Regions from separate parts of the Amycolatopsis sp. cmx-11-51 genome, predicted to be linked through region 1. Evidence: riboswitches for the same ligand, from Rfam matches in the RefSeq annotation. Region 1 holds a riboswitch; the other holds the start of a gene.
What was found. A riboswitch is a leader RNA that binds a small molecule or an ion and turns the genes downstream of it on or off. The one in region 1 is predicted to bind glycine.

Region 1 (8,455 bases):
GGTGTGCGCGCCACTCCCCCAGATTCAGCACGTACGGCGCCATCCCCTCCGGGTGCAGGGTCAGCCGGAGCACGTTGACCGGCGGTGTCATCAAGGTCGGCGAGACCAGATCGGTCATGATCGACACGCTCGCGTTGGCGTCGACCAGGTTCCACCCCCGGTCGACGACAACCGCGGGGTAGGGCTCGTGACTGGACATCAGCTGCCGGACCGCCTGGCGGACCGCCACCAGTTCCGGGTCGCCGAGACCGCTCTCCGGGTAGGCGGGCGCGTAGCCCGCCGCCAGGAGCAGCCGGTTACGTTCCCGCAAGGGGACCTCCAGGTGTTCTCCCAGCCGCAGCACCATGTCGCGGCTGGGCTTGGACCGCCCGGTCTCCACGAAGCTCAGGTGCCTGGTCGAGATCTCCGCGGAGATGGCGAGGTCGAGCTGGCTGATCCGGCGGCGATCGCGCCATTCCCGCAGGAGTTCGCCGACAGGGCGGCCGGCGCGGCCCGCCGTCAAGGTGGTCGTCACGATCACGAACCTACGGCCAAGGGTGCCGGGCCGCCATTACCTCGCACGTAATCGACGTGCCCCACCCGCACCGGTCAGAGTTGCGACATCGGTTACCCACCAACGAGAGAAGGCACCATGTCGGAGATCCAGCGCGTCACCGAGCAGTACATCGCCGTGTGGAACGAGACCGACGAGGACAAGCGCCGCGCGCTCATCGCCGAAGTGTTCACCGAGGACACCGCCTACACCGACCCGCTGGGCGCGGTCACCGGGCACGACGGCGTCGACGGGTTCATCGCCGGTGCGCAGGCCCAGTTCGCGGGTTTGAGGTTCAGCCTGCCGTCGACCCCCGACGCGCACCACGACATCGCGCGGTTCCAGTGGCACCTCGGCCCGGAGGGGGCGGAGGAGCCCCTGGCGATCGGCTTCGACGTCATCACCGTCGAGGACGGCCGGATCAAGCAGGTGCTGGGCTTTCTGGACAAGATGCCCGGCTGACGATCAGGCGAAGGCCTCCGGCGGCGGACAGGAGCAGACGAGGTCGCGGTCACCCGCGGCCCCGTCGATCCGCCGCACCGGTGGCCAGATCTTCGCGGCGGTGAAACCGGCGGGGAAGACCGCGATCTCCCTGCTGTACGGGCGATCCCACTCCCCGGCGAGGCAGCGCGCGGTGTGCGGTGCGTTGCGCAGCGGGCTTTCGGCCACCGGCCACTCCCCCGCGGCGACCTGGTCGATCTCGCCGCGGATCGCGATCATCGCGTCGCAGAACCGGTCGAGTTCACCGAGATCCTCGCTCTCGGTGGGCTCCACCATCAGCGTGCCCGCGACCGGGAAGGACATCGTCGGCGCGTGAAGCCCGTAGTCGGCGAGCCGCTTGGCGACATCATCGACGGTCACGCCGGTCCGCTTGGTGAGCGCGCGGAGATCGAGGATGCATTCGTGCGCCACGAGTCCCTCGTGTCCGAAGTAGAGCACCGGATAGTGCTCGGCGAGGCGCTTGGCGACGTAGTTGGCGTTCGCGACCGCGGTCAGGGTCGCACGCCTGAGGCCTTCGGCGCCCATCATCCGGATGTAGGCCCAGGAGATCGGCAGGATCGACGCGCTGCCCCACGGCGCGGCGCTGATCGGACCGACACCGGTGGCCGGGCCGGCGTCCGGTTGCAGGGGGTGGTTCGGCAGGTACGGTGCCAGGTGCGCCCGGACGCCGATCGGCCCGATGCCGGGACCGCCGCCGCCGTGCGGGATGCAGAAGGTCTTGTGCAGGTTGAGATGCGAGACGTCGGCACCGAACCGGCCGTACTGCGCGACACCGATCAGCGCGTTCAGGTTCGCCCCGTCGACGTACACCTGGCCACCCGCGTCGTGCACCAGCGCGCAGACCTCACGGACGGTGTCCTCGTAAACCCCATGTGTCGACGGGTAAGTGATCATGATCGCGGCCAGGTCGTCGGCGTGCTCGTCCACTGTGGACTTGAGGTGGCCGACGTCGATGTTGCCCTCGTCGTCGCAGTTCACGACGACCACGCGCATTCCGGCCATCACCGCGCTGGCCGCGTTCGTCCCGTGCGCGCTCGACGGGATCAGGCAGACGTCGCGCGCCACGTTCCCGCGCTCGCGGTGGTAGGCACGGATCGCCAGCAGACCGGCGAACTCGCCCTGACTGCCGGCGTTCGGCTGCAGGGAAACCGCGTCGTAGCCGGTGATCCCGGCCAGCCAGTGCTCCAAATCCTTGACGATGGACAGTGATCCTGCCGCGTCCTCGGCGGGCGCGAACGGGTGCAGCCCGGCGAACTCCGGCCAGGTGATCGGCTCCATTTCGGCCGTGGCGTTGAGTTTCATCGTGCAGGAGCCGAGCGGAATCATGCTGCGATCGAGCGCGACGTCTTTGTCCGACAGTGCCCGCAGATACCGCAGCAACGCGGTTTCCGAGCGGTATGCGTGGAAGACGGGATGCGTCAGGTATTCGCTGGTACGGCGCAGGTCCGGCGGAAAACCGTCGGCGGTGTCCGCGTCGAGTGAGTCCACATCGGACACCGCAACGCCGAACGCCTTCCACACCAGGGAAAGGTGCTCACGAGTTGTCGTCTCGTCACAGGCGACGGCGACGTGGTCCGCGTCGGCGAGCCGGAGGTTGACGCCCAGGTCCCGTGCGGTGGCGACGACTCCGGCGGCGCGGCCCGGAACCGCGACCATGACGGTGTCGAAGAACTCGCAGTGCACGACGTCCACATCGCTCTCGGCGAGCCCGGCCGCGAGCACGGTGGCCATCCGGTGCGCGCGGTTCGCGATGGCACGGAGTCCTTCGGGACCGTGGTACACCGCGTACATCGACGCGATGACCGCCAGGAGCACCTGCGCGGTGCAGATGTTGCTCGTGGCCTTCTCGCGGCGGATGTGCTGCTCGCGGGTCTGCAGCGCGAGCCGGTACGCGGGGGTGCCGTCGGCGTCCTTCGACACCCCGACGAGCCGTCCGGGCAGCTGCCGTTCGAGCCCTCGCCGCACGGCGAGGTACGCGGCGTGCGGGCCGCCGAAACCCATCGGCACACCGAACCGCTGCGTCGACCCGACCGTGACATCGGCGCCGAGCTCACCCGGCGACCGCAGCAGGGTCAAGGCCAGCGGATCCGCCGCCATCACCACGGCCGCGCCCAGTGCCTTGGCCTCGGCGATGGTGTGGTCCCATTCGCGGACGACGCCGGACGCGCCGGGATAGGACAGCAGCACCCCGAAGAAGTCGCCACCGAGGCCGAGTCCGGTGATGCCCTGGGACAGGTCGGCGGTCACCAGCTCGATACCGAGCGGTTCGGCGCGGGTGCGCAGGACCTCGATCGTCTGGGGCAGAGTGTCCTCGTCGACGACGAACCGGTTCGACTTCGACTTTCCGGCGCGGCGGACCAAGGTCATCCCCTCCGCCGCCGCGGTCGCCTCGTCCAGCATGGACGCGTTGGCGATCGGCAGGCCGGTCAGGTCGGCGACCATGGTCTGGAAGTTGAGCAGCGCTTCGAGACGGCCCTGCGAGATCTCCGGCTGATACGGCGTGTAGGCAGTGTACCAGGCCGGGCTCTCCAGCACGTTGCGGCGGATCACCGGCGGGGTCACGGTGTCGTGGTAGCCGAGGCCGATCATCTGGACCATCGGCCGGTTGCGCGCGGCCAGCGCGCGGAGTTCGGCGAGCGCGCCGGTCTCGGTGGCGGGCGGCGGCAGGTCCGGCGGTGTCGCGGACTCCCGCAGCGAAGCTGGGACGGCCCGCTCGGCCAGTTCGTCGAGCGACGAAACGCCGACGATGTCGAGGATGCGCGTGAGTTCTTCGGCACCGGGGCCGATGTGCCGGTCCGCGAAGGGCGATCCGGATTCGAGAGCGGCCAGTGAAACAGGCTCCATCGGGGACCTCCCAAGACGCGGGGTGGGGCCGGGACGGATTGTCCTGGCCCTCCCCACTCTGTCCGTACCCCCGTGGGGGCGCCTGAGAGTTTCGCCCGTGGGTTGAGTCGGGCTTGCACCGTCGGCGGAGCCGCCAGGTGGTGACCTGACGACTCACTTTCCAGAGGCGTCTAGTCCGCGCGGTCCAGGGTGCCTGAGAGGTTCCGGGGAGGACTTGCTCCTTCGGCGCCGAGCTGTTATCGGCTCGATCTCTCCCGCGCGGATTCGTCGACCGCGAAAGTGAGCCTACCCTGCCGCTCGCGCGGCTTCATGATCAGCCGGTACGACGTGCGTTACGGCGCTGCGTGAGCTCGTCCGGTGTGACGGTTTCGATCACGCCGCCGTCGGCCCGTTCGGCCTGGAACTCGTGGATGGTGCCGCTGATCTCCTGCATCGCGCCGCTGACGGCGATGCCGAAAACGCCCTGGCCGCCCTGCAGTAAATCGACGATCTCTTCGGGTGAGGTGCACTCGTAGACGGTGGTTCCGTCGGAGAACAGGGTGACCCTGGCGAGGTCACGGACACCGCGCAGGCGCAGGTGGTCGACGGCGACCCGGATGTTCTGCAGCGAGACGCCGGTGTCCAGCAGGCGCTTGACGACCTTCAGTACGAGGATGTCCTTGAACGAGTACAGCCGTTGCGAACCGGAGCCGTGTGCCGTGCGGATACTCGGCGCGACCAGTTTCGTACGGGCCCAGTAGTCGAGCTGCCGGTAGGTGATCCCGGCGATCTGGCAGGCGGCGGGACCGCGGTAGCCGACGAGTTCGTCCGGAAGGGAAGAGTCGGGGAACAGCTCACCCTGCTCGCCGTCTCCGACCGGAACGAGCGGCTCTTGAGGGCTACCAGCCTCGACCACGCCATGCCTCCCCTCGCCCGACCTGGCGGCCGGCGAACAAAGCCGCGCGGACCCACGTGAGTCCGCACCGGAGTCAACCGTCAAGACGGATGCCCCAGACATCCGAATCACACCTTGGCGACTTACCTCCATTGACGGTAAGCGCGTCCGGCAAAGCGGTCAACGCGACGCGCGGTCAACCTCAAGCTCTTCTTGAGGCTTGCCGGGAGTGGCCCCCCGTTCGGCTGCACCGTTGCCACTTTTACTCAGCCGTGTTATTTTTTACTCATGCAAGTAACTCCTTCCACCGAAAGCGCCGCGAGCGCGGTACAGGCGGAGCTCGGACTGTCGGTCACCGAGGCCGCCAGACGGGCCCAGATCGTCGGCGCCACCATCGCGACGATCTCGGATCTCGGCTACCACAAGGCGACCTTCGCGAAGATCAAGGAACGCGCCGGGCTGTCCAGTACCCGGATCATCTCCTACCACTTCACCAACAAGGCGGGCCTGATGCAGGCCGTGGTCACCACCGCGACCGGGATGAAGGACAAGTTCCTCGAGGAGCGGATTCAGGGCACGGCCGACCGGGCCGGGTTGCTGCGCGGTTACATCGAGGCGGAGATCGAGTTCCTCGGGTCGTACCCGGAACTGGTGCGGGTCATGGTCGAGATGGCTTCGAGCGGATCGGATACCGAGGGCTGGTTCATGTCCGCGCCGATCGTCGAGGAGTTTCGCACCGGTCGGCTCGAGCGTCAGCTGCGGCAAGGCCAGCAGGAAGGCGCTTTCGGCGACTTCGCGCCGGACGTGATGGCCCTGTCGATCGCTCAGGCCGTCGACGGCGTCGCCGCGAAGTTCGCGACGGACCCGAAGCTGGACCTGGAACGGTACGGGCGGGAACTGGCGGACCTGTTCACACGGGCGACCGCTGCCTGAGGTCGTGGAGCTGAAGGGGACTTTCCCCGCATGCGATGCGGGTAAAGCGCCCTTCACCGCGTGAGATGAGGGGATGGTCCCCTTCAGCTCTCGTGACCGGGGCGTGGCAGCGCTCAACACCGCACGCACGAAGAAGGGGCGGCGCTACCGGCGCCGCCCCTTCGTTCAAGATCTCGCGATACGGGTCAGGTGTCCGCGCCGCGGAAGTCCTCCGGCGAGACGGAGTCGAGGAACTCGCGGAACTTCTCGACCTCGTCCTCCTGCTCGTCGGGGATGATGAGACCCGCTTCCTCCAGCACCGCGTCCACGGCGTGGATCGGAACCCCCACCCGCAACGCCAGCGCCACCGAGTCACTCGGCCGCGCCGAAACCCGGATGTCGCCGTCGAAGACCAGTTCCGCGAAGAACGTGCCTTCCTTCAGGTCGGTGATGACGACCTGTTCCAGCTCGCGGCCCAGCGCCCCGATGACCTCCTTGAGCAGGTCATGTGTCAGCGGACGGGCCGGGCGGACTCCCTGCTGCTCCAACGCGATGGCGGTGGCCTCGACCGAGCCGATCCAGATCGGCAGGTATCGCTCGCCCTCGGTTTCCCGCAGCAACAAGATCGGCTGATTCGCGGGCAGCTCCACCCGCACGCCGACGACGCGCATCTCGCTCATCGGGCTTCGCCTCCCTCTCGTGCGCACGGGCCGCAACGCTTGTCTCGACGATCAAGCGACGGCGATCCCGACGCTACCCGTCTTCCGAGCGCTGTGCTCGCTGTCTCCGACATTCCCGGTTCGCTCGTGGCAAACCAACTCTCACGGTACGGCATTGGATGCCGAACATTCAGTCATTGACAAGTGGACTCACCACGGTTCCCGGTCCCCGTAACCACTCAGCCGCCCGTGACGGCCCGTATTCCGGCCTTCACCAAGAGCGTATGTAACGCGACGGTCAGTGCGGCGAGCTCGCGGACGACCTCGTCGCCCCTCGCCTGGGCGTCCTCGTCACGGTGCCGATACACCGGGGTCACGATCTGCTCCAGCAGGCCGACTTCGCGGTCGGCCGCGGCCCGGAAGGCACGCAGATGTCTCGGCTCGATACCGAATTCGGTCATCGCTTTCACGGTCTTCGCCACGAGGACCGCGTCGGGGTCGAAGAACCCCGCCACGCCTGGGCGGACCAGACCGTATTGCCGCAGCTCGGCCAGGGTAGCGGCGTCGATGCCGGCCTGGCGGAGCAGATCTTCCTCGGTCAGCCTGATCTCGCGATCGCATTCGAAGTCCCCGGGGGACGGCAGTCCGCCGTTCTCCCCCGGGGCGTCGAGCGAAACGAGTTTTCGCGGCGGCTTGGGCACCTCCGCCGAGAGCGCGGCGCCCTGATCCGCCGCGTCCAGCTGTTCCTTGATGACCTTCAGTGGAAGGTAGTGATCCCGCTGGGCGGACAGGACGAATCGCAACCGCTCCACGTCCGCCGGGGCGAACTGCCGGTACCCCGACGGGGTCCGGCCCGGCTGGACCAGACCCTCCGCCTCGAGGAACCGGATCTTGGAGATGGTGACATCGGGGAAGTCACCGCGCAGTTGTGCCAGCACGGCCCCGATGCTCAACCCATCGCGCTGCGACGCATCCCGATCAGGCCGCCCGGCCGCCGTCACTGTGCCCCCTGGCCCCCGGAACCCGGACCGGTCAGGAAGACCAGGCGGAACTTGCCGATCTGCACCTCGTCGCCACCGGCGAGGACGGCCTGGTCGACCGGCTCGCGGTTGACGTAGGTGCCGTTGAGGCTGCCCACGTCGATGACGACGAACTCGCCACCCTCACGGCGGAACTCGGCGTGCCGCCGCGAAACCGTGACGTCGTCGAGGAAGATGTCGCTGTCCGGGTGCCGTCCCGCACTGGTGGTTTCGCGGTCCAGCAGGAAGCGCGAACCCGCGTTCGGGCCCCGCTTCACGACCAGCAGCGCGGAACCCGCGGGCAGCGCGTCCACACCCTGGACGGGCGCCTCGGCTGCCGGAGGAGCCTCAGTGCCTTCGACGTCGGCCAGGAAGTCGGCCCGGAAGACAGAAGTCCGCTCCGGAGACTGCTCCGGGGGAACGCCGGGCCCGTCGTTCGTGCTCACCTGAGCTCTCCTAACGCATGTGTGTTGCCACTACTCAAGAACGTGCAGAAGACAAACGTACCGTGTCTGATCGAATCTCCGGTCCGCGGCTCCCCCTACCCGGACCGGAGGGCCGCGGCCAGCGGCTATTCCTTGATCAGGGCCTGGTACGCCTCGGCCTCGAGCAGGGATTCGACCGTACTCGCGTCGTCGAGGCGGAGCTCGATCAGCCAGCCCTCACCATAGGGGTCGCTGTTGATCAGCTCGGGCGACTCGGTCACCGCGTCGTTGACCGCGACCACCTCGCCGTCGAGCGGGGCGAACAGCTCGGAAACGCTTTTGGTCGATTCGACCTCGCCGAACGCGTCGCCGGAGCCGACCTGCTTGCCGACCTCCGGCAGGTCGACGAACACCACGTCACCGAGCTGGTCCTGGGCGTACTCCGTGATGCCCACGCGCACGAGCGCTCCGTCGCGCACGGAGACCCACTCGTGCTCTTCGGTGTAACGCAGTTCTTCTGGAGTGGACAACGCCGCTCCCCTTTCTGACGCCCTCGCTCGAAACCGACGCGCGCAGTTTCGCATCCCGCCGGGGCAGGCGCCCGGCGCCTCCCGCAAGCCAGGACACGGCCTGGACTGTGGCTCTCGAAGCGTGGTTTCGGATTTCCGCAGCCGGGCCGCGGCATCAGC
Region 2 (8,455 bases), on a different contig from region 1:
CTGAGCCCTTGATCGGGCTCACCTGCTACCTGGAGCCCGCGAAGTTCCTGGTGTGGGAGACCGAAGCGGCTTTGCTGCACCGTGTGTACGTGGACGGCGTCGCCGCGGCGGGCGGGATCCCGGTGCTGCTGCCGCCGGTGAGCGACGCGCACGACAGGCTGGTGTCCGCCGTGGACGGTCTCGTGCTGGTCGGCGGCGCCGACATCGAACCGGCGCGCTACGGCCAGGAGCAGCGTCCGACGACCTACGTCCGGCCGAACCGGGACGCGTTCGAATTCGGCCTGCTGCGGTCCGCTTTGGACAGTGGCAAACCGGTGCTCGGCGTGTGCCGGGGGCTGCAGGTGCTCAGCGTCGCGCTCGGCGGGACGCTCGCCCAGCATCTTCCGGACACTTTGGACAGTGCGGATCACCAGCCCGCGCCCGCGACCTTCGGCACCACTACGGTGACCCTTGCCGAGGGCAGCCGGGCCGCGTCGATCCTCGGCACCGAGACCAAGGTGCCGTGTTATCACCACCAGGCCATCGACCAGCTCGGTGACGGGCTGGTGCCGGTCGGCTGGGCCGCCGACGGGACCATCGAGGCGGCGGAACTGCCCGGCGACGGGTTCGTGCTCGGCGTCCAATGGCATCCCGAACAGAATCCCGACGACATCAGGCTTTTCGAGGCATTGGTGACAGCTGCGAAGGAGCGGGCATGACCACGTTCGAGGTGATCAACCCCGCCACCGAAGAGGTGGTGAGGTCGGTTGGCCTGACCTCGGCCGAGGAGACCGACGCGGCGATCGCCCGCGCACAGGCGGCGTTCCCCGCCTGGCGGGCGGTGGCCCCCGGCGACCGGGCGCGGCTGTTGCGCCGCTTCGCCGACGCCGTCGACGCCGATATCGAGAACCTCGCCCAGCTGGAGGTCGTCAACGCGGGCCACACGATCGGCAACGCGCGCTGGGAGGCAGGCAACGTCCGCGACGTGCTGACGTACTACTCGGCGTCACCGGAACGCTTGAGCGGCAAGCAGATCCCGGTGCCCGGCGGGGTGAACATGACGTTCCACGAGCCGCTCGGCGTGGTCGGGGTGATCGTGCCGTGGAACTTCCCGATGCCCATCGCGGGCTGGGGTTTCGCGCCCGCGCTCGCCGCCGGGAACACCGTCGTGCTCAAGCCCGCCGAACTCACCCCGCTGACCGCGATCCGCCTCGGTGAGCTCGCCCGCGAGGCGGGTATCCCCGAGGACGTCTTCCAGGTGCTCCCCGGCAAGGGGTCCGTGGTGGGACAACGGTTCGTGGACCACCCGGCGGTGCGGAAGGTGGTGTTCACCGGCTCCACCGCGGTTGGCAAGCAGATCATGGCCGGCTGCGCCGCGCGGGTGAAGCGGGTGACGCTGGAACTCGGCGGCAAGAACGCGAACATCGTGTTCGCCGACGCCGACCTGGAGAAGGCCGCGGCCACGGCGCCGTACGGCGTGTTCGACAACGCCGGGCAGGACTGCTGCGCGCGATCCCTGATCCTGGTGCAGGCGAACGTGTACGACCGGTTCATGGAACTGCTGGAACCCGCCGTGAACGGCGTCGTCGTCGGGGATCCTCGCCTGGAGGTGACCGAGATGGGACCGCTGATCTCGGCCGGGCACCACGCGAAGGTGTCGTCCTATGTGGACGACGCCGCGCCGGTCGCCTTCCGGGGCAACGCTCCCGTCGGACCCGGGTACTGGTTCCCGCCGACCGTCGTCACCCCGCCCGACCTGCGGCATCCGCTGGCCTCGGACGAGATCTTCGGCCCGGTCGTCGCGGTGATCCCGTTCGCCGGGGAGGCGGACGCGGTGACCATGGCCAACGACACCGAGTACGGCCTGTCCGGCTCGATCTGGACGCGTGACGTCGGCCGCGCCTTCCGCGTCGCGCGCGGTGTCGAGGCCGGGAACCTGTCGGTGAACTCGCACTCGTCCGTGCGCTACTGGACGCCGTTCGGCGGGTTCAAGCAGTCCGGGCTGGGCCGCGAGCTCGGGCCGGACGCTGTCGACGCCTTCACCGAGACCAAGAATGTATTCATCAGCACGGAGGACTAGATGGTGCAGCGTTTCGAGGGCCGCGTCGCGGTCATCACCGGCGGCAGCAGCGGCATCGGTCTTGCCACCGCTCGGCGGCTGGCGAGCGAGGGCGCGAAGGTCGTCATCGCCGACATCTCCGCCGAGGCGGGCAAGGCCGCGGCCGGCGAGGTCGGCGGCCTGTTCGTGCAGGCCGACGTCACCGACGCCGAGCAGGTCGAGGCCCTGTTCCAGACCACCGTGGACACCTTCGGCTCGGTCGACGTCGCGTTCAACAACGCCGGCATCTCCCCGCCCGAGGACGACTCGATCCTCACCACGGGCATCGACGCGTGGGAGAAGGTGCAGAAGGTCAACCTGACCTCGGTGTACCTGTGCTGCAAGGCGGTGCTGCCGCATATGCAGCGGCGGGGGAAGGGCTCGATCATCAACACCGCGTCGTTCGTCGCCGTGATGGGCGCGGCGACGTCGCAGATCTCCTACACCGCGTCCAAGGGCGGGGTACTGGCGATGAGCCGGGAACTGGGCGTGCAGTTCGCGCGGGAGAACATCCGGGTCAACGCGCTGTGCCCGGGGCCGGTGAACACGCCGCTGCTGAAGGAACTGTTCGCGAAGGACCCCGAGCGGGCCGCGCGGCGGCTGGTGCACGTTCCGGTCGGCCGGTTCGCGGAGCCGGAGGAGATCGCGGGCGCGGTCGCGTTCCTGGCGAGTGACGACGCTTCGTTCATCACGGCTTCGCAGTTCCTGGTGGACGGCGGCATCGCGGGGGCCTACGTCACCCCCCTGTGAGGTTTGCCCAGGTCCGTGAAGGCCTCCTTGAGGGACCCAGAGTCCCTCAAGGAGGCCTTCACGGACCTGTTCACTCCCTGCCGCCGTCACTCGTCCCGGTGGCTGGGATGGCATACCCTTGACCTGCGCGGTAGTTCTGGGACGCGGAGCCGCCTGGTTTCGCGATCCGAGAAGCGCGGAGGCCCCCAGGATGACCCGGCAGATGAGCACCGCCATGCGCGACTGCATCGACCTGTGCAACGAGTGCCACGTCAGGTGCGAGGAGATGATGACGCGCTGCATGGAGGTCGGCGGCGCCAAGCTCGGGATGATGATGGTGACCTGCGCCGACATGTCCCGCATGAGCGCCGACATGATGATGCGCTGTTCGGCCATGATCGCCGACCTCGAAATGATGCGCATGTGCGCGAAGACGTGCGGCCTCGCCTCCCAGATGATGCGCATGTGCGCCCAGGAGTGCGCCAAGACCGGCGACCCGGAACTCGTCGAAGCCGCCGGCATGATGACGCGCTGCGCCGAGCTCTGCGGCACCATCACCGCCGAAATGATGATGGAGACCGCCTAGAGCGTGTCTCCCGAACTGAGGTTGGCAGGTTGGGTGAGGACAGGCGCGCGCGTTTCTTGTCGGCCGGAGGCCTCGGTTTTGCGGAGGTGGGCCGCTGATCTGGCTGAGTGGGTGACCAGCGGATGCCGGGGCCCGGCTGCGGAAATCCGAAAGCGCGCTTTGAGAGACGCCGCCTAGCCACGACCCGGCGGCCGGGCACGACGGGTGTCCGGCCGAACGGGGGAAGTGACGTGTCCGGCCAGAAGTAGACGCGCGTCGAACGCGCCAGGTACGGTGTGCGCACAACTGCAGACAGGGCCGTTGAGCTGGAGCGGGAGAGCCCCCACGAAGGTGGTGGGGCACCGAAGGAGCAAACTCCCCGGAATCTCTCAGGTACCCACTACCGCTTCCGCGAGGCCACTCTGGAAAGCAGGCGCGCAAGTGCGCCTCACCCAAGGTGAAAGCCGTCCCCTCACGGGCGGTGAAACTCTCAGGTGCCATGACAGAGGGGGAGTTCCCAGCGCACCGGTCTATCCGGCGCCTGACCCAAGGAGCTCCCTTGACCAGTACGTCCTTCGGCGACCGGCACATCGGCCCCTCGGAGTCCGAGCAGGCCAAGATGCTCGCCGAGGTCGGCTACGGCAGCCTCGACGCCTTGATGCGGGCCGCCGTGCCGTCCGCGATCCGGATCACCCGTGACCTCGAGCTTCCCCCCGCCGCGTCCGAAGAGAGCGCCATCGCCGAGCTTCGCGCGCTTGCCGCGCTCAACAAGCCGATGACGCAGATGATCGGCCTCGGCTTCCACGACACGGTCACCCCGGCGGTCATCCGCCGCAACGTGCTGGAGAACCCGGCCTGGTACACGGCGTACACGCCCTACCAGCCGGAGATCTCGCAGGGCCGCCTCGAAGCCCTCCTCAACTTCCAGACCATGGTTTCCGAGCTGGCCGGTCTCGCCACCGCGAACGCCTCCCTGCTCGACGAGTCCACCGCCGTCGCCGAGGCCGTCATGCTGATGCGCCGCGTGTCGAAGTCCAAGTCGAACAAGGTCGTCCTCGACGCCGAGTGTCTGCCGCAGACCATCGCGGTCGTGCGCACCCGCGCCGAGGCGATGGGCATCGAGGTCGAGGTCCGCGACCTGCTCACCGGCCTGCCGGAGGAGTTCTTCGGCGTCGTCGTCCAGTACCCCGGTGCTTCCGGCGTGCTGCGCGGCGCGGGCTTCTACTCCGCCATCTCCGAGACCGCGAAGGCCGCCGGAGCGCTGTACACCGTCGCCGCCGACCTGCTCGCCCTCACGCTGGTCACCGCGCCAGGTGAGTTCGGCGCGGACATCGCCGCCGGTTCCACCCAGCGCTTCGGCGTCCCGCTCGGCTATGGCGGCCCGCACGCCGGGTACATGGCCGTCCGCGCCGGGCTCGAGCGTTCGCTGCCGGGCCGTCTCGTCGGTGTCTCGGTCGACGCCGACGGCAACCTCGCGTACCGCCTCGCCCTCCAGACCCGCGAGCAGCACATCCGCCGCGAGAAGGCGACCTCCAACATCTGCACCGCGCAGGTCCTGCCCGCCGTGCTCGCCGCGATGTACGCGGTCTACCACGGTCCGGACGGCCTCAAGCGCATCGCGACCCGCGTCCACGAACTCGCCGGCGGTCTGGCGGACGCCCTGCGCGCCGGGGGCGTCGAGGTCGTCCACGAGGGCTTCTTCGACACCGTCCTCGCCCGCATGCCCGGACAGGCCGAAGCGGTCGTCGCGGTCGCGCGCGAGAACGGGATCAACCTCGGCCCGGTCGACGCCGACCACGTCCGCGTCGCCGTCGACGAGGTCACCACGCCCGCGATCATCGCCAAGGTGCTCAACGCCTTCGGTATCGACACCGCGGCTACCGAGGCCCAGGCGCTGCCCGCGGGCCTGCACCGCGAGAGCGAGTACCTCACCCACGAGGTCTTCCACTCCCATCGCTCCGAGACCGCGATGCTGCGCTACCTGCGCAGCCTGTCCGACTTGGACTACGCGCTCGACCGCGGCATGATCCCGCTCGGCTCCTGCACGATGAAGCTCAACGCCACCACCGAGATGGAGCCGATCAGCTGGCGTGAGTTCGCGGGTATCCACCCGTTCGCCCCGGTCGAGGACGCCGAGGGCTACCACGTCCTGGTCGAGCAGCTGTCGAGCTGGCTGGCCGAGGTCACCGGCTACGACAAGGTGTCGCTGCAGCCGAACGCCGGTAGCCAGGGCGAACTCGCCGGACTGCTCGCGATCCGCGCGTACCACCAAGCGAACGGTCAGCAGGAACGCGAGGTCTGCCTGATCCCGTCGTCCGCGCACGGCACGAACGCGGCCTCAGCGGTCATGGCCGGGATGCGCGTCGTCGTGGTCAAGTGCACCGACGAGGGCAACGTCGACCTCGAAGACCTGCGCGCCAAGGCCGAGGCCAACCGCGACACGCTCTCCGCGATCATGGTCACCTATCCGTCCACACACGGTGTCTACGAGCACGGCATCGACGAGCTGGCCAAGATCGTCCACGACGCGGGCGGCCAGGTCTACGTCGACGGCGCGAACCTCAACGCCCTGCTGGGCCTGGCGAAGCCGGGCGAGTTCGGCGGCGACGTCTCGCACCTGAACCTGCACAAGACCTTCTGCATCCCGCACGGTGGCGGCGGCCCCGGCGTCGGCCCGGTCGCGGTGCGCGCGCACCTCGCGCCGTACCTGCCGAACCACCCGCTGCTGGAGAAGGCCGGTCCGTCGACCGGCGTCGGCCCGATCAGCGCCGCCCCGTACGGCTCGGCGTCGATTCTGCCGATCTCGTGGGCGTACGTCCGGATGATGGGCGCAGCTGGATTGACACTTGCGACTAGCGCGGCCGTTCTCGCCGCGAACTACGTGGCCAAGCGCCTCAACCAGCACTATCCGGTGCTCTACACCGGCCAGGACGGCCTGGTCGCGCACGAGTGCATCCTCGATCTGCGCGGACTCACCAAGGAGACCGGCGTTTCCGTGGACGACGTCGCGAAGCGCCTGATCGATTACGGCTTCCACGCCCCGACCATGTCGTTCCCGGTCGCGGGCACGCTGATGGTCGAGCCGACCGAATCCGAGGACCTCGGCGAGATCGACCGCTTCATCGAGGCGATGATCGCCATCCGCGCGGAGATCGACGCCGTCGCGCGGGGCCGTTGGACCGCGGACAACAGCCCGCTGCGCAACGCTCCGCACACCGCGGAAACCCTGATCGGCGACTGGGACCTGCCGTACGACCGCGAACTCGCGGTGTACCCCGCCGGGGTGAACCGCAAGGCCAAGTACTGGCCCCCGGTGCGCCGCATCGACGGTGCGCGCGGGGACCGTAACCTCGTCTGCTCCTGCCCGCCGCTCAACGCCTACGAGAACTGAGGCACTTGATGTCGAAAGAGACGTCCCTGCACGGGGTCCACAAAGGACTGGGTGCGCTGTTCACCGACTTCGCGGGCTGGTCGATGCCGATCCGCTATTCCAGCGAACTGGCGGAGCACAAGGCGGTCCGCGAGACCGCGGGCCTGTTCGACCTCTCCCATATGGCCGAAATCGAGGTGACCGGTGGGCAAGCCGCCGAGGTCCTCGACTTCGCGCTGGTCGGCAACCTGTCCGGCGTCAAGCCGGGCCGGGCGCGCTACACGATGATCTGCGATGCAGGAGGCGGCGTACTCGACGACCTGGTCGTCTACCGCCTCGCCGACGAGAAGTTCCTGGTCGTTGCCAACGCGGGTAACGCTTCCGTCGTCGCCGAAGCGCTGGCAGAGCGGGCTTCCGGCTTCGACGCCGTCGTCGACGACAAGTCCGAGGACGTCGCGCTGATCGCCGTCCAGGGCCCGAAGGCCGTCGAGATCCTGGGCGCCGTCACCGACGCCGACCTCGGCGCGCTCAAGTACTACGCGAGCGTCCCGGCCGTCGTGAAGGGTCACGACGTCCTGCTCGCCCGCACCGGTTACACCGGCGAGGACGGCTTCGAGCTGTACGTCCCGGCCGGTGAGGCCCCCGCCGTCTGGCGCATCCTCACCGAGGCCGGGGAGCCGCACGGCCTGCTCCCGGCGGGTCTCGCCTGTCGTGACACACTGCGCCTCGAAGCCGGAATGCCGTTGTACGGCAACGAACTCAGCCTCCGGTTGAGCCCGTTCGAAGCCGGTCTCGGCCGTGTCGTCAAGTTCGAGAAGCCCGGCGACTTCGTCGGCAAGGCCGCGCTGGAGGAACTGTCCAAAAAGGACGTTCGCCGCGTGCGCGTCGGGCTCAAGGGCTCCGGCCGCCGCGCCCCGCGCCACGGCTACACAGTCCTGTCCGGCGAGACCGAGATCGGTGAGGTCACCAGCGGTGCCCTCTCGCCGACCCTGGGCTACCCGATCGCCATGGCGTACGTGGACCGGGAGCACTCCGAGCCCGGCACCGAGCTTTCCGTCGACATCCGGGGCCGCGTCGAGCCCGTCGAGGTCGTCGCCCTGCCCTTCTACTCTCGCGCCTGAAAGGCCCCTTCTCATCATGAGCATCCCCCAGGACCTGAAGTACACGAAGGAACACGAGTGGCTGAACGTCGTCGACGGCGTCGCCACCGTGGGCATCACCGCCTTCGCCGCCGAGTCGCTCGGTGACATCGTGTTCGTCCAGCTTCCCTCGGTCGGTGACACCGTCTCCGCCGGCGAGGTGTTCGGCGAGGTCGAGTCGACCAAGTCCGTCAGCGAGCTGTACGCGCCTGTGGACGGCGAGGTCGTCGAGGTGAACGGGGCCACAACGGACACCCCCGAGTTGATCAACTCGGACCCGTACGCCGAAGGATGGCTCCTGAAGGTGCGTCTGTCCGGCGACGTGCCCGCCCTGCTCGATGCCCAGGCCTACGCCGTGCTCACCCAGGAGAGCTGAAATGGGAGACACTTCTTTGTTCAACGCAGCCCTGTCCGAAGTGGACCCCGAGGTCGCCGCGGCCGTCGCCGCCGAACTCGACCGGCAGCAGTCGACCCTGGAAATGATCGCTTCGGAGAACTTCGCCCCGGTTAGCGTGCTCGAGGCGCAGGGTTCCGTGCTGACCAACAAGTACGCCGAGGGCTACCCCGGCCGCCGC

Region 2: it holds a riboswitch for glycine, as region 1 does, so the genes downstream of both, gcvP (aminomethyl-transferring glycine dehydrogenase) here and gcvP (aminomethyl-transferring glycine dehydrogenase) in region 1, are expected to answer to the same signal.

Annotation. Positions count from the first base shown of each region.
Region 1 covers NZ_JADNQO010000004.1:310,068-318,522, reverse strand. The annotation lists gene ACM6LU_RS18020 (helix-turn-helix domain-containing protein) at 1-520, opposite strand, end outside; gene ACM6LU_RS18015 (nuclear transport factor 2 family protein) at 632-994, shown strand; gene gcvP (aminomethyl-transferring glycine dehydrogenase) at 998-3,877, opposite strand; glycine riboswitch at 4,048-4,144, opposite strand; gene ACM6LU_RS18005 (MerR family transcriptional regulator) at 4,191-4,772, opposite strand; gene ACM6LU_RS18000 (TetR/AcrR family transcriptional regulator) at 5,040-5,684, shown strand; gene ACM6LU_RS17995 (bifunctional nuclease family protein) at 5,870-6,343, opposite strand; gene ACM6LU_RS17990 (MerR family transcriptional regulator) at 6,562-7,323, opposite strand; gene garA (glycogen accumulation regulator GarA) at 7,320-7,787, opposite strand; gene gcvH (glycine cleavage system protein GcvH) at 7,913-8,296, opposite strand.
Region 2 covers NZ_JADNQO010000018.1:122,638-131,092, forward strand. The annotation lists gene ACM6LU_RS35020 (glutamine synthetase family protein) at 1-4, shown strand, start outside; gene ACM6LU_RS35025 (gamma-glutamyl-gamma-aminobutyrate hydrolase family protein) at 1-698, shown strand, start outside; gene ACM6LU_RS35030 (aldehyde dehydrogenase family protein) at 695-2,059, shown strand; gene ACM6LU_RS35035 (3-oxoacyl-ACP reductase) at 2,060-2,827, shown strand; gene ACM6LU_RS35040 (hypothetical protein) at 3,018-3,392, shown strand; glycine riboswitch at 3,784-3,887, shown strand; gene gcvP (aminomethyl-transferring glycine dehydrogenase) at 3,931-6,762, shown strand; gene gcvT (glycine cleavage system aminomethyltransferase GcvT) at 6,771-7,862, shown strand; gene gcvH (glycine cleavage system protein GcvH) at 7,879-8,256, shown strand; gene glyA (serine hydroxymethyltransferase) at 8,258-8,455, shown strand, end outside.